3 regions of the Burkholderia sp. GW821-FHT14F03 genome follow, and region 1 is predicted to be linked to each of the others. Evidence: predicted binding sites of a transcription regulator. Region 1 holds the regulator's gene; each other region holds the start of a gene.
The links. Region 1 encodes HrcA, which represses chaperone genes, less so after heat shock. Its sites were predicted from a motif close to TTAGCACTCNNNNNNNNNGAGTGCTAA; they were not measured.
Positions count from the first base shown of each region.

Region 2: the regulator HrcA is predicted to act here: its motif matches at 2,512-2,538, upstream of rpoH (RNA polymerase sigma factor RpoH).
Region 3: the regulator HrcA is predicted to act here: its motif matches at 2,511-2,537, upstream of groES (co-chaperone GroES).

Region 1 covers NZ_JBXAPG010000025.1:958-5,700, reverse strand. Annotated here, with positions in the region: gene AC1RQF_RS18125 (hypothetical protein) at 134-295, shown strand; gene AC1RQF_RS18120 (RNA-binding S4 domain-containing protein) at 267-674, opposite strand; gene hemH (ferrochelatase) at 679-1,746, opposite strand; gene hrcA (heat-inducible transcriptional repressor HrcA) at 1,817-2,827, opposite strand; gene AC1RQF_RS18105 (NAD kinase) at 2,944-3,846, shown strand; gene recN (DNA repair protein RecN) at 3,870-4,743, shown strand, end outside.
Region 2 covers NZ_JBXAPG010000024.1:38,519-43,261, reverse strand. Annotated here, with positions in the region: gene leuA (2-isopropylmalate synthase) at 1-1,111, shown strand, start outside; gene AC1RQF_RS17765 (nuclear transport factor 2 family protein) at 1,236-1,622, opposite strand; gene AC1RQF_RS17760 (acyloxyacyl hydrolase) at 1,669-2,238, opposite strand; gene rpoH (RNA polymerase sigma factor RpoH) at 2,599-3,534, shown strand; gene cydP (cytochrome oxidase putative small subunit CydP) at 3,839-4,105, shown strand; gene AC1RQF_RS17745 (cytochrome ubiquinol oxidase subunit I) at 4,095-4,743, shown strand, end outside.
Region 3 covers NZ_JBXAPG010000078.1:2,561-7,303, reverse strand. Annotated here, with positions in the region: gene AC1RQF_RS31710 (transglycosylase domain-containing protein) at 1-1,460, opposite strand, end outside; gene AC1RQF_RS31705 (hypothetical protein) at 1,680-2,300, shown strand; gene groES (co-chaperone GroES) at 2,611-2,904, shown strand; gene groL (chaperonin GroEL) at 2,952-4,592, shown strand; gene AC1RQF_RS31690 (hydroxymethylpyrimidine/phosphomethylpyrimidine kinase family protein) at 4,732-4,743, opposite strand, start outside.

The DNA.
Region 1 (4,743 bases):
CCTCTAGCAGCCGGGCGGGCCCCTGCACTACACTCCAGTCAGGCAGCCTGAAGAGCAGGGATGCCCTGCCCTGACGAATGCCTGACATCGATCCCGTGGCCGCGTTTTCACCCGTCTTCTCGAGGGGAGTACCGTGAAACTGACCTTTGCCATCTCGATGGTCGCCCTGGTACTCATTGCGGGCACCACGACCATCTGCCTGTCCGGCGCCGTGACCGAGCGCACCACCGAATACGGCAGCGCGCGCGCCACCTTCGACCAGATGTTCAGCGCTCACCCGAAAGTTTGTCGATGATCCGCCGGTCGCGCTTGGTCGGCCGCCCGTGCAGTTCCGCCGCGGGTTCCCGGAAGTTCCGGCGGCGCTCCTGCTCGGCGAGCCTGCGCTCGCGGCCCGCCGCGGTTTCCGCGTAGAGCTGCTGGGCGACGCTCGCCGGCCCGCGCGTGTCGCACACCCCGAGCACGTCGACCTGCCAGACCACGCTTTCGATCGCGATCTCCACCTGGTCGCCGACCCGCACTTCCTTCGACGGCTTGACGGCCGCCCCGCCGATCCGCACCCGCCCCTTGTCGACCGCGTCGGCCGCGAGCGAGCGGGTCTTGAAGAAACGCGCGGCCCACAGCCACTTGTCGATGCGCAGCCGCGCGCCGGGTTCGGTCGAGATCCGGTAGTTCATCGCGTCAGGCCATCGCCTCGGTGTGCGCGACCGGCCGCACCGGCCAGCCTTGCAGGTTTTCCGCCGCGATCTCGCCGAGCGCCGCGATCCACGCGGGCGACGCGTTCAGGCACGGGATCCGGTGGAACGCCTTGCCGCCCGCGCCGAGGAACGCGTCGCGCACCTCCATGCCGATCTCCTCGATCGTCTCCAGGCAATCGGCGGTGAAGCCCGGGCAGAACACGTCCGCGCGGCGCACCCCGGCCTCGCCCAGCTCGCGCAGCGTCGGCTCCGTATAGGGCTGCAGCCATTCCGCCTTGCCGAAGCGCGACTGGAACGTGACCCGGCATTCGAGCGTGGTGAGCCCGAGCGCCGTGATCAGCAGCGCGGCCGTCTGCTGGCACTGGTCGTGATAGGGATCGCCGAGGTCGAGCGTGCGCTTCGGCACGCCGTGGAAGCTCAGCACGAGCTTGTCGCCGGCGGCGAAATCGGGGCGGCCGTGCGCGTCCCAGTAGTGGCGCACCTGCTCGGCCAGCGCGTGGATATAGGCCGGATGGTCCGCGTAGTGGCGCACCGTGCGCACCTCGGGCTGGTTGCGCATGCGGCGCAGCGCGACGAACGCGTCGTCGAACGCGGTGGCGGTGGTCGAGGCCGAATACTGCGGGTACAGGGGCAGCAGCAGCACGCGCTCGGCGCCCGCGCGGCGCAGCTGCGACAGCACCGTGCCGATCGAGGGGGTGCCGTAGCGCATCGCGTAGTCGACCAGCACCTGATAGCCGTTCGCGGCGAACAGCGGCCGCAGGCCCTCGACCTGGCGCTCGGTATGGACGCGCAGCGGCGAGCCCTCGGGCAGCCAGACGGACGCATATTTCTTCGCCGACGCGCGGCCGCGCAGCGGCAGCACCAGCGTGCGCAGGATCACCTGCCAGACGGCCCGGGGAATCTCGACCACGCGCGGGTCGGACAGGAACTGGGCGAGGTAGCGGCGCACCGCGCGGGGCGTCGGCTCGTCGGGCGTACCGAGGTTGATCAGCAGCACCGCGACGCGATGGGCCGCCGCGGCGTGCGACGGCGGTTCGAGATCAAAACGCATGGGCAGGACGTGCCGGAGCACCAAATCGAACGAAACACATTATAGCGGGCCGGCTCGGGCGGGCGCCCGGCTACTGCTGGCTCAGGGTCAGCGACAGGAGCCGCGCGGTGATGTCGACGATCGGAATCACCCGGTTGTAGGCCATCCGGGTCGGCCCGATCACGCCGAGCGTGCCGACGATCGTGCCGTTGACCTCGTACGGCGCCGTCACGACGCTCATCTCCTCGATCGGCACCAGCGTCGATTCGCCGCCGATGAAGATCTGCACCCCCTGCGCGTGGCTCGACACGTCGAGCAGTTGCAGGAGGCTCGTCTTCTGGTCGAACACGTCGAACAGCTTGCGCAGCCGCGCCATGTCGGACGACAGGTCGGCCACTTCCAGCAGGTTGCGCTCGCCGGAAATCAGCACCGTATCCTCTTCGTCCGGCACCTCGGTGCTCGCGGTGACGGCCGCGTGCATCAGCGCGGTCATGTCGCCGCGCAGCTGGTCGATCTCCTCGCGCAGCCGGCGCCGCACCTCGTCGAACGACAAACCCGCGAAATGCGCGTTGATGTAGTTCGACGCCTCGGTCAGCTGGGCCGGCGAGTAGTCGCGCTGGGTCGCCATCATGCGGTTCTGCACGTCGCCTTCCGGCGTGACGATGATGAGCAGGATCCGCTTGTCCGACAGCCGCATGAACTCGACCTGCTTGAACACGTGGCTGCGGCGCGGGGTCAGCACGACCCCGGCGAACTGCGACAGGCTCGACAGCACGCCCGCCGCGGCCGCCACCACCTTCTGCGGCTCGCCCGCCTGCAGCGTGGCCTGCACGAGCCGGGTGACCGCGTCCGGCGCCTCGACCGTCAGCATGGTGTCGACGAACAGCCGGTAGCCGCGCGGCGTCGGCACGCGGCCGGCCGACGTATGCGGGCTCGAGACCAGCCCCAGCTCCTCCAGGTCCGACATCACGTTGCGGATCGTGGCCGGGCTCAGTTCCAGCCCTGAATGCCGCGACAGCGTGCGCGAGCCGACCGGCTGACCGTCGGCGATATACCGTTCGATCAGCGTCTTGAGGAGAGTTCGTGCGCGGGGATCTAGCATGGGGAAAAATTCTAGCGCAACCCGGCCTCGGCCGCGAGCGCGGCGCAACCCGGCCGAACGGCGCGCCGGCGCGCCGAGCGGTTCTTTTCGTCATCGAGCTATGGTGTAATGCCGGCATGAAAACCGGCAATCAGTTCCATACCGTCGCGCTCGTGGGGCGCAGCAACACGCCCGGCATCGTCGAGCCGCTCGCCGCGCTCGCCGCCTGCATCGCGAAGCGCGGCTTCGAGGTCGTGTTCGAGGCCGACACCGCGCACGGAACCGGTATCACCGGCTACCCGGCCCTCACCCCGGCCGAGATCGGCGCGCGCGCCGACGTGGCGGTGGTGCTGGGCGGCGACGGCACGATGCTCGGCATCTGCCGCCAGCTCGCCCCCTACAAGACCCCGTTGATCGGCATCAACCACGGCCGGCTGGGCTTCATCACCGACATTTCCGCGTCGGACATGCAGGAGCTGGTGCCGATGATGCTGACCGGCAGCTTCGAGCGCGAGGAGCGCACGCTGCTGGAGGCCCGCATCATGCGCGACGGCGAGCCGATCTACCACGCGCTCGCCTTCAACGACGTGGTCGTCAACCGCAGCGGCTTCTCCGGGATGGCGGAGCTGCGCGTGTCGGTCGACGGCCGCTTCATGTACAACCAGCGCTCCGACGGCCTGATCGTCGCCACGCCGACCGGCTCGACCGCCTACGCGCTGTCCTCGTCCGGCCCGATCCTGCATCCGCAGCTGCAGGGCATCGTGCTCGTGCCGATCGCGCCCCACGCGCTGTCGAACCGGCCGATCGTGCTGCCCGACGACTCCCGGGTGCGGATCCAGATCATCGGCGGGCGCGACGTGAACGTGAACTTCGACATGCAGTCGTTCACCGCGCTCGAGCTGAACGACTCGATCGAGGTGCGCCGCTCGAAGCACACCGTGCCGTTCCTGCATCCGGTCGGCTACAGCTACTACGCGACGCTGCGCAAGAAGCTGCACTGGAACGAACATCCGTCGCTCGACGACGACCCGGCGTCCTGACGCCTTCTCCCGCACAGCCCCTCATGCTTCGTCATCTCTCGATCCGCGACTTCGTCATCGTCGCCGCGCTCGACCTCGAATTCGAGCGCGGTTTCACCGTCTTCTCCGGCGAGACCGGCGCGGGCAAATCGATCCTGATCGACGCGCTCGCGCTCGCGCTCGGCGAACGCGCCGACGCGAGCGTCGTGCGCACGGGCTGCACGCGCGCCGACATCAGCGCCGAATTCACCCCGCACGACCGGGTCGTGCGCTGGCTCGACGAGCATGCGTTCGTCGCCGACGACGTCGTGATGCTGCGCCGCGTGGTCGACGCGAACGGCCGCTCGCGCGCCTTCATCAACGGCACCAGCGCGACCCTCGCCCAACTGCGCGAGGTCGGCGAGATGCTGGTCGACATCCACGGCCAGCACGCGCACCAGTTGCTGATGCGGCCGGACGCGCAGCGCGAGCTGTTCGACACGCACGCGGGCCTCGTCGCCGATGCGGCCGCCGTCGCGCGCGGCTGGCGCGTGTGGCGCGACGCGACCCAGGCGATCGACGCCGCGCGCGCGCACGAGCGCGAGCGCCAGCTCGAACGCGAGAAGCTCGCATGGCAGCTCGCCGAGCTCGACAAGCTCGCGCCGCAGCCCGGCGAATGGGAGGAGATCGGCGCCGAGCATCGCCGCCTGTCGCACTCGGCGAACCTGATCGACGGCGTGCAGGCGGCGCTCGGCGCGCTGTCCGAGTCGGACGACGCGATGCTGACCCAGCTCGGCGCGATCGTCTCGAAGCTGCGCGGGCTCGCCGAATACGACGCCGCGCTGCACGACGCGCTCGCCTCGCTCGAACCGGCGGAGATCCAGCTGCAGGAAGCCGCGTATTCGCTGTCGCACTACGCGCAGCGGCTCGACCTCGATC
Region 2 (4,743 bases), on a different contig from region 1:
GAGCGAGCTGCCGTTCGCGCGCGAGGTGTGCGACGCCGTCGCGCAGACCTGGCGGCCGACGCGCGATCACAAGATGATCGTCAATCTGCCCGCCACCGTCGAAGCCGCGATGCCGAACGTATTCGCCGACCAGATCGAATGGATGGACCGCAACCTCGGCTACCGCGACAGCATCGTGCTGTCCGTGCATCCGCACAACGATCGCGGCACCGCCGTCGCCGCGGCGGAGCTGGCGCTCCTCGCCGGCGCGGACCGCATCGAGGGCTGCCTGTTCGGCAACGGCGAACGCACCGGCAACGTCGACCTCGTCACGCTCGCGCTCAACCTGTACACGCAGGGCATCGACCCGGGCCTCGACTTCTCGGACATCGACGCGGTGCGCCGCGTGGTCGAACGCTGCAACCAGATCCCGGTCCATCCGCGTCATCCGTACGCGGGCGACCTCGTATTCACCGCCTTCTCCGGCTCGCACCAGGATGCGATCCGCAAGGGCTTCGCGCAGCAGCAGGCCGACGCGATCTGGGAAGTGCCGTACCTGCCGATCGATCCCGCCGACCTCGGCCGCAGCTACGACGCCGTGATCCGCGTGAACAGCCAGTCCGGCAAGGGCGGCGCGACCTTCCTGCTGGAACGCGGCCTCGGCTTCACGCCGCCGCGTCGCGTGCAGATCGAATTCAGCCACGCGGTGCAGGCGCTCGCCGATCGTTCGGGCGAGGAAGTGACGGGCGAGGCGATCTGCGCGCTGTTCGCCCGCGAATACCTCGAACCCGCCGGCCCCGCCGCACGCGCGGGCGGCACCGTGCGCTGGCACGATCGCGACATCTCGACCGCCTGCGCGGTGCCCGTCGACGCGACGCCGACCGTCGCGGCCGAACGCGCGGTCGCCGGCTTCGCGGCGGCGGGCGGCACCGCGATGGAGCTGGCGTCGTGCGAGGTGGTGCGCGCGGCGGATGGCCGCACGGCGGTCTTCGTCGGCTGCAAGGTGCGCGGCGCGCCGCTGCGCCACGGGGTCGGCGTGCACGAGCACGCGGTGGTCGCCGCGATCGACGCGGTCGCGAGCGCGATCAACCGTTCGGAATGGAGCCGCGCGGATCGCCGCGCGGCGGCTTGAGCCCGGCTCGAAGCCGGCCCGATGCGCGCCTCCCGCGCGCCGCGTCACCCGCGGCGCATGGGCACAGGACAAGCGGCCGAACCGGCCGCTTCGCGCGAGACATGAGAAGAGGCGCGACGAGCGCCTATGTCTCGGTCGCGCATCGGGTCGCCTGCCATGCCAGGAGACGCCACTTGCCGCTCTCCTGGGTCTGCACGGCGGTGTACGCGATCGGGAACACGAGGCCGCCGTTGTTGGCCTCCATCTCGATCAGCGCGCGGCCCGTCACGATGAAGGTCTCGTCGCCGACCGGCAGCACGTCCTGCGACTGGATCTCGATCTGGCGATAGCGGCGACGGCCCGCCGTGATCGCGTCGATGAACTGCTGCTTGCTCTCGCGCTTGCCATTCGTATGGACGTAGCAGACCTTGTCCGACAGCAGGACGTCGAGCGCCTCGCCGTCGCCGTCGACCATCGCGCGGAACCGGTCGCGCTCGAGCGCGCGTATCGCATCGATCACCTTCGCCACCATCGCCACACTCCTCGCCTGCAACCGCGCTGTCGCGCGTCGATCGGAATCAGAAGTTGTATTGCACGTAGAGCTGGCTGAAATTTATACCAGGATTCGGCTCTTTGATACCCGCATTGGACAGGTGCTGGAAGCGGAAGCCGGCCTGATACTGCTGACGATTGCCGAATTGCGCGCCGATTCCGACCATGTCCGCGAACTGGAACGAGGACGACATCGTGAAGTGCGTGGAGATGGTCGGATGCGACAGGAAGCGGATGCCCGCGCCGGCCTCGAGGAACGGGCGGATCGCGCCCGAGCTTTTGATGAAGCGGAACACGGGCGTCGCGCCGACTTCGACGATATTGCCGTGGACCGCATGATCGCCCTGATACCACCAGTTCGACACGTGCCCCTCGAGGACGAACGCGAAGTGCCAGCCGCCGATTGCCCACCCGTTCCAGCCCGGATCCCAGACCACGCCGAGATCGGCTGTCTTCACGTCGTGGTTGGCGATCCCGCCGCCGGCCTGCAGGCCCCAACGATCGGCAAAAGCGGCGCCGGAGCCGCTCAAGAGCGCGAGTGCCGCGGCCGCCTGCGCCGCGTACCGTCCCGCCCGGATCAGGTTCTTGTTCTTCATCCGTCCCACTCCAGCTGCTTGAATTGCATAGAGCCTCGCCGCTGCTTGAGCACGGGCTCGAAACAACTGAATCTTATGGTAAAGGACTTTTTCGATCGGTGTCGTCAGGCGAAATGGTTTGCTTCCAAATCATCAAGAATGAAAACGCTTTGCCTTTTCTCCCGAATATTCCTCCACCATTTACCCCGCTCGCCCAATCTCCGTCGAGCTGCTATCGGAACTCAAAAATCGATAGCAAAATGGGAACTCGAATGCCCCGGTCGCCTCTAAGGATTAGCACTCAATTGGCGAGAGTGCTAAGATGAGCCGCGGAATCGCCCAATAACGGGGCTAGTCCCTGATTCCCCAGGAGTTTTCTACGTGAGCAACGCACTGACCCTTCCGAACACCCTGAGCCCGGCGTCGGCTACGGCCGCTTCGGCAGGCTCATTGACGCTCGCTTCGCAGTCGCTGCTGCCCGGCCAGCTCGGCAACATCGACGCCTACATCCAGGCGGTCAACCGGATCCCGCTCCTGAGCGCGGAAGAGGAACGCCGGTACGCCACCGAGTTCCGCGACCAGAGCAACCTCGATTCCGCGCGCCGGCTGGTGCTGTCGCACCTGCGCCTCGTGGTGTCGATCGCGCGCAACTACCTCGGCTACGGGCTGCCGCACGGCGACCTGATCCAGGAAGGCAACATCGGCCTGATGAAGGCGGTCAAGCGCTTCGATCCGGAGCAGAACGTGCGCCTCGTGTCGTACGCGATCCATTGGATCAAGGCCGAGATCCACGAATACATCCTGCGCAACTGGCGGATGGTGAAGGTGGCCACCACCAAGGCGCAGCGCAAGCTGTTCTTCAACCTGCGCAGCCACAAGAAAGGCATGCAGGCGTTCACGCCGGAAGAGATCGACGGTCTCGCCCAGGAGCTGAACGTGAAGCGCGAGGAAGTGGTCGAGATGGAGACCCGCCTCTCGGGCGGCGACATCGCGCTCGAAGGCCAGGTCGAGGACGGCGAGGAATCCTACGCGCCGATCGCCTATCTGGCCGATTCGCACAGCGAGCCCACCGCCGTGCTCGCCGCGCGCCAGCGCGACACGCTGCAAACCGACGGCATCGCGCAGGCGCTCGACGCGCTCGACGCGCGTAGCCGCCGCATCATCGAGGCCCGCTGGCTGAACGTCGACGACGACGGCTCGGGCGGCTCGACGCTGCACGACCTCGCCGCCGAGTTCGGCGTCTCGGCCGAGCGGATCCGCCAGATCGAGGCCAGCGCGATGAAGAAGATGCGCACCGCCCTGGCCGAATACGCGTAAGCCTCCCGGCTCCCGCACCGCAACCGCTGCCCTCCGGCAGCGGTTTTTTTTCGCCCGATTCACTCGCCGGCTTGAGCAGTCCGGCCGGCCGTTGCAACCGGCGCGCGCCTTTCTCCCCAATCGTTGAGCCACCTCAAATTCCCGCGCCGGTTTCGCGACCGTGTGCCGCACTGCAGCACTAAGAGATTTCGCGGTCCGCTCGTAAAATTGGTATATCCGGACAAAAGGCGCTACAAATGCATGGAGTGGCCCCCGAACCGGAATAATCGGCAGGAATCTGCCTGAACCAAGCATCCGATACGCCGTGATACTCATCAACAAGAAAGCCGCGCCGCGCGCGGGCCCGTCGGGGTGGCGGACGCGCATGGCGGCCTGGGCCCGGGGCCCCACCCTCGCCCGTGACATCGCGATCGTGCTCGCCATCAAGCTGGTCTTGCTGATGGCGCTCAAGTACGCGTTTTTCAATCACCCGCAGGCGCGGCACATGTCGTTGCCCCCTGCCGCCGTCGCCGAGCAGCTGCTCTCGGTTCCGGCCTCCGATTCCTCTCAGGGAGACCACCATGATAAGTAGCGAAGTCGTCGATCTGTCGCGTCTGCAGTTCGGCATCACGGCGCTCTACCACTTCCTGTTCGTTCCGCTGACGCTCGGCCTGTCCTGGGTCCTCGTCATCATGGAAGCCGTCTACGTGATGACCGGCAAACAGGTCTACAAGGACATGACCCAGTTCTGGGGCAAGCTGTTCGGGATCAACTTCGCGATGGGCGTGACCACCGGGATCACGCTCGAATTCCAGTTCGGCACGAACTGGTCCTACTACTCGCACTATGTCGGCGACATCTTCGGCGTGCCGCTCGCCGTCGAAGGGCTGATGGCGTTCTTCCTCGAATCGACCTTCGTCGGCCTGTTCTTCTTCGGCTGGAACCGCCTCTCCAAGGTCAAGCATCTGCTCGTCACCTTCCTCGTCGCGCTGGGCTCGAACCTGTCCGCGCTGTGGATCCTGGTCGCGAACGGCTGGATGAACAATCCGGTCGGCGCGGAATTCAACTACCAGACCATGCGGATGGAGCTGACGAGCCTGTTCGACGTGCTGTTCAACCCGGTCGCGCAGGTCAAGTTCGTGCACACCGTGTCGGCGGGCTACGTCACGGCCGCGATGTTCGTGCTCGGCGTGTCGTCGTGGTATCTGCTCAAGAAGCGCGACACCGATT
Region 3 (4,743 bases), on a different contig from region 1:
CTGTCCGTCTGCACGCGCAGCAGGTTCGCGCCGCCGCGCCGTTCGTACAGCGTGAAGCTGTAGGTCAGGTGCGACGGATCGTCGGCGGGGCGCAGCATCTCGAAGCCGTAGAGGCCGGCCGCCTGCGCGCCCGCGCGCGTCGCGACGCCCGCGAGGCGCGCGGACACGGCCTGCTGCACGCGGTTGTCGAGCGTGTCGGTGGCGTCGAGGTCGAGCCGGTCGAGCGCGTAGAAACCGGGCGTCCCGAGCGCGTCGAGCAGATGCGCGCGCGCGGAGGTCACGGCCTTGCGCGTGACGAACGATTGGGCCGGCGCGCGCGCCGGCGCCGGACTGAGCGCGATCGACGCGCCGAGCGCCGCGTCGCGCAGGGCCGGCGTGATCACCTCGTTGGCGGCGAGCAGGCGCAGATAACTGTCGGTCAGGCGCTGCAGCGCCGGGAAGTCGCGCTGCAGGTAATAGGAGGGCGCGCGCTGAGCGATCAGCAGCGACAGCACCTCGCGAAACGCGAGCGCCTGCGCGGCGAGCTGGTCGGGCGTCGCGGGAGCGGCGAGCAGGCGGTTGACCTCGTCGAAGTCGCGGTCGTACCACGCGGCGAGACCGTCGCCGATACCGATCACTTCGCCGAGGTGCGGACGGGCGGCGAGCGGCACCGCGTTCAGGTAGCGCGCGACGAGCGCCTCGCGCGCGGGCAGGGTTTGCGGCCCGTGCAGGTACGCGCGCAGCGACGCGGACGCGATCTGCCGCAGCTTCTCCGGCGGCGTCGCGGTGCGGCCGCCCGGCGAGTGACGGAATTTCTCCAGCTGGGTCGCGAGCGTGCTGCCGCCGGGCGTGGCCTGGTGCGGCATGACGAAACGCAGGCCCTGATCGGCGAGCGCGCGGCCGAAACGTCCCCAGTCGAGGGCGGGGTTGCGTTCAGGCGCGGCGGCGTCGAGCAGCGTGCGATCCTCGATATACAGCAGCGCGGCGACGACGACGGGCGGGATCGCGTCGAACGACGGGTAGATCCGCGCGGGGTAGCGGGCCGTGTAGAGCGGTGCGCCCGTGGCGTCGCGCAGCGTGAGGCCGGTCTGGTCTTTTTCGTCGTAGGGGGGAAACAGGCCGGCGTCGGCGAGCGCGCGCATGCGGTCCGACTGCCGCGCCTGCGCCGTGACGATGAAGCCGCGCGAGAGCAGGCGCTGCTCGATCGCGGGCAGCGCGGTGTAGCCGAGCCGCAGGTCGTAGGGGCCGTCGCCGGGGAAGCGGAGCGCGTTGCTCGGCCCGGCGCCGGGCTGATAGGCGAGCGTCTGGTCGTAGCGGGACAGGTAGCGCGCCTGCAGCCGCGAACTCTCGAGTTCGAGCTGACACAGCTTCGCGACGGCGGCGAGCGTGATGACGCTCAACGCCAGCAACCACAACCAACGCTTCCGCATCGATGCAACACCGATCGAGCGGAGCGGAATCCGAACCAGCGGCCGATTCATGGCGGCATCTCCCGGCAGGGACCGGAGCGTGCCGGATCCTCTTTCGTAGTGTAGTCGCCAAACCGAAAATGCCACGGTCGGGAGTGACCCGGGGTTCATGAAGGCGTCGACGGTCGTGGGCGGGCTTGTGGATGGCGCGCGCGGATTGGTACCATCGTCCGCTGTTGGTTCCGTTCATTTTTCGGCCGGTTGCCCGTGCGTTCGCGTCGGGCGCGCTGTTTGAGCCGGTTCGCCCAGCTTGCCAATCCGATGCACTATTTCACCCGAACCCTGCTGTGCGCCCTTGCCTGCGTGACGTGCACGCCGGCGAGCCGGGCGGACGTCCCGTTCACCGACGCGCAACTGACGCCGCAGGCGGCGCTGATTCATATGAAGGCTGTCGACTATTGCGCGAAAGGCGCGGCTGACGATCGCGTGGCCTGCGAAAACGATTTCATCACCACGGCCAGCCAGATACTCGCGACGCAGCCCGGCATCGCGCCGCCCGGCGCACGCGCGGCGGACCACGCGGCGGCCGTCGCGGACGCCGCGCGTCGCCGCCTGCCTGCCGCCGAGCGCCTCGCCTCGCTCGCGCCGGCCGACAGCCCGGACCCCGGCCGGGATCCGGCGGCGCAGATGATCGGCTTGTCACGCGCGTGCGAGAAGCTGTTCCCGGAGACGGCCGCGCAGGCGAACGCGCAGCGGCTCGCCGCGCTCGAGGCGCAGAGCCCCGAGATCCATCGCGAGGCGGTCGCGCTGGAAGCGGACCGGTCGGTGGCGGCGCGCCGCCGGATCCACGCGGCCGAAGCCCAGTTCGGGTGGGATGGTCAGCTCGCCAAGCTCGTCTGCACGCTGTCCTGAGGCCGCGGCCCCCCGGTCTCGCGGGGGCGGCTCAGGGTGCGGGAACCTGCTCATCGGATCCGACCCTTGCAACTGTTACACTTTCCGCACTGCGGCATCGGTGCGTCGAAATCGCCAGAAAGCCCGCCGGGCGGGGCATTGAGCGAGATCAGGCCGATCGGGGAAGGATCCTGGGGCGGTTCTTGAATTTGTCAAAACCCGTCCATATAATTAGCACTCGCTGCACTAGAGTGCTAACAATTCTCTGCCGGGCTTCCGGCCCGGCAGATTCCCTCAGCGTTCTTCAGTCTCAATCAAGAGAGGAGTGAGTATGAACCTTCGTCCTTTGCACGATCGCGTGATCGTCAAGCGTCTGGATCAGGAAACCAAGACCGCGTCGGGCATCGTGATCCCCGAAGCCGCTGCAGAAAAGCCGGATCAAGGTGAAATCCTGGCCGTCGGCCCGGGCAAGCGCGACGACAAGGGCGCGCAGATCGCGCTCGACGTGAAGGTCGGCGATCGCATCCTGTTCGGCAAGTACGCTGGCCAGACCGTCAAGGTCGACGGTCAGGAACTGCTCGTGATGCGCGAAGAAGACATCATGGCCGTGGTCAACGCTAAGTAAGCGTTCGCCAACGTACCCATTCTCAAAGAATCCCAAGGAGTTAGAAGATGGCAGCTAAAGACGTCGTATTCGGCGATTCCGCCCGCGCGAAGATGGTCGAAGGCGTGAACATTCTCGCCAACGCAGTGAAGGTCACGCTGGGTCCGAAGGGCCGCAACGTGGTGCTCGAGCGCAGCTTCGGCGGCCCGACGGTCACCAAGGACGGTGTGTCGGTCGCGAAGGAAATCGAGCTGAAGGACAAGCTCCAGAACATGGGCGCGCAAATGGTCAAGGAAGTCGCTTCCAAGACCAGCGACAACGCCGGCGACGGCACGACGACGGCAACCGTCCTCGCGCAATCGATCGTTCGCGAAGGCATGAAGTACGTCGCATCGGGCATGAACCCGATGGACCTGAAGCGCGGCATCGACAAGGCAGTCGCAGCGGCTGTCGAAGAGCTGAAGAAGATCAGCAAGCCGTGCACGACCAACAAGGAAATCGCGCAGGTCGGCTCGATCTCGGCGAACAGCGATTCGTCGATCGGCGATCGCATCGCTGAAGCGATGGACAAGGTCGGCAAGGAAGGCGTGATCACCGTCGAAGACGGCAAGTCGCTGGCCGACGAGCTGGACGTCGTCGAAGGCATGCAATTCGACCGCGGCTACCTGTCGCCGTACTTCATCAACAACCCGGACAAGCAAGTCGCCGTCCTCGACAACCCGTTCGTGCTGCTGCACGACAAGAAGGTGTCGAACATCCGTGATCTGCTGCCGGTGCTCGAGCAAGTCGCGAAGGCTGGCCGTCCGCTGCTGATCATCGCGGAAGACGTCGAAGGCGAAGCGCTCGCGACGCTGGTCGTGAACAACATCCGCGGCATCCTGAAGACTGTTGCGGTCAAGGCGCCGGGCTTCGGCGATCGTCGCAAGGCGATGCTGGAAGACATCGCGATCCTGACCGGCGGTCAAGTGGTGGCGGAAGAAACCGGCCTGACGCTCGAGAAGGCGACGCTGGCTGAACTGGGCCAGGCGAAGCGCATCGAAGTGGGCAAGGAAAACACGACGATCATCGACGGCGCAGGCGAAGCCGTGAACATCGAAGCGCGCGTGAAGCAAGTGCGTGCGCAGATCGAAGAAGCGACGTCGGACTACGACCGTGAAAAGCTGCAAGAGCGCGTGGCCAAGCTGGCCGGCGGCGTGGCAGTGATCAAGGTCGGCGCTGCGACCGAAGTCGAAATGAAGGAAAAGAAGGCACGTGTCGAAGACGCACTGCACGCCACGCGCGCAGCTGTGGAAGAAGGCATCGTGGCCGGCGGCGGCGTCGCGCTGATCCGCGCGCGCACCGCGATCGCGGGCCTGACGGGCATCAACGCCGACCAGAACGCCGGCATCAAGATCGTGCTGCGCGCGATGGAAGAGCCGCTGCGCCAGATCGTCACGAACGGTGGCGAAGAGGCGAGCGTCGTGGTGGCGGCAGTTGCAGCGGGCAAGGGCAACTACGGCTACAACGCGGCAACGGGCGAGTACGGCGACCTGGTGGAAGCCGGCGTGGTCGACCCGACCAAGGTGACGCGCACCGCGCTGCAAAACGCGGCATCGGTCGCGGGCCTGCTGCTGACGACGGACGCAGCGGTTGCCGAGCTGCCGAAGGAAGACGCACCGATGCCTGGCGGCATGCCGGGCGGCATGGGCGGCATGGGCATGGATATGTAATCGGCGTTACGCCGCTTGCATTGAGGAACGCGCGGCGACGCGCGTTCACCCAATAAAAAACCCGCAGCGATGCGGGTTTTTTATTGGGGCCGACGGATCGTGCACCGTGCCGGCGGCCGGGGCGGGCGCGCCGCCGCGTTCAGCCCGGCGC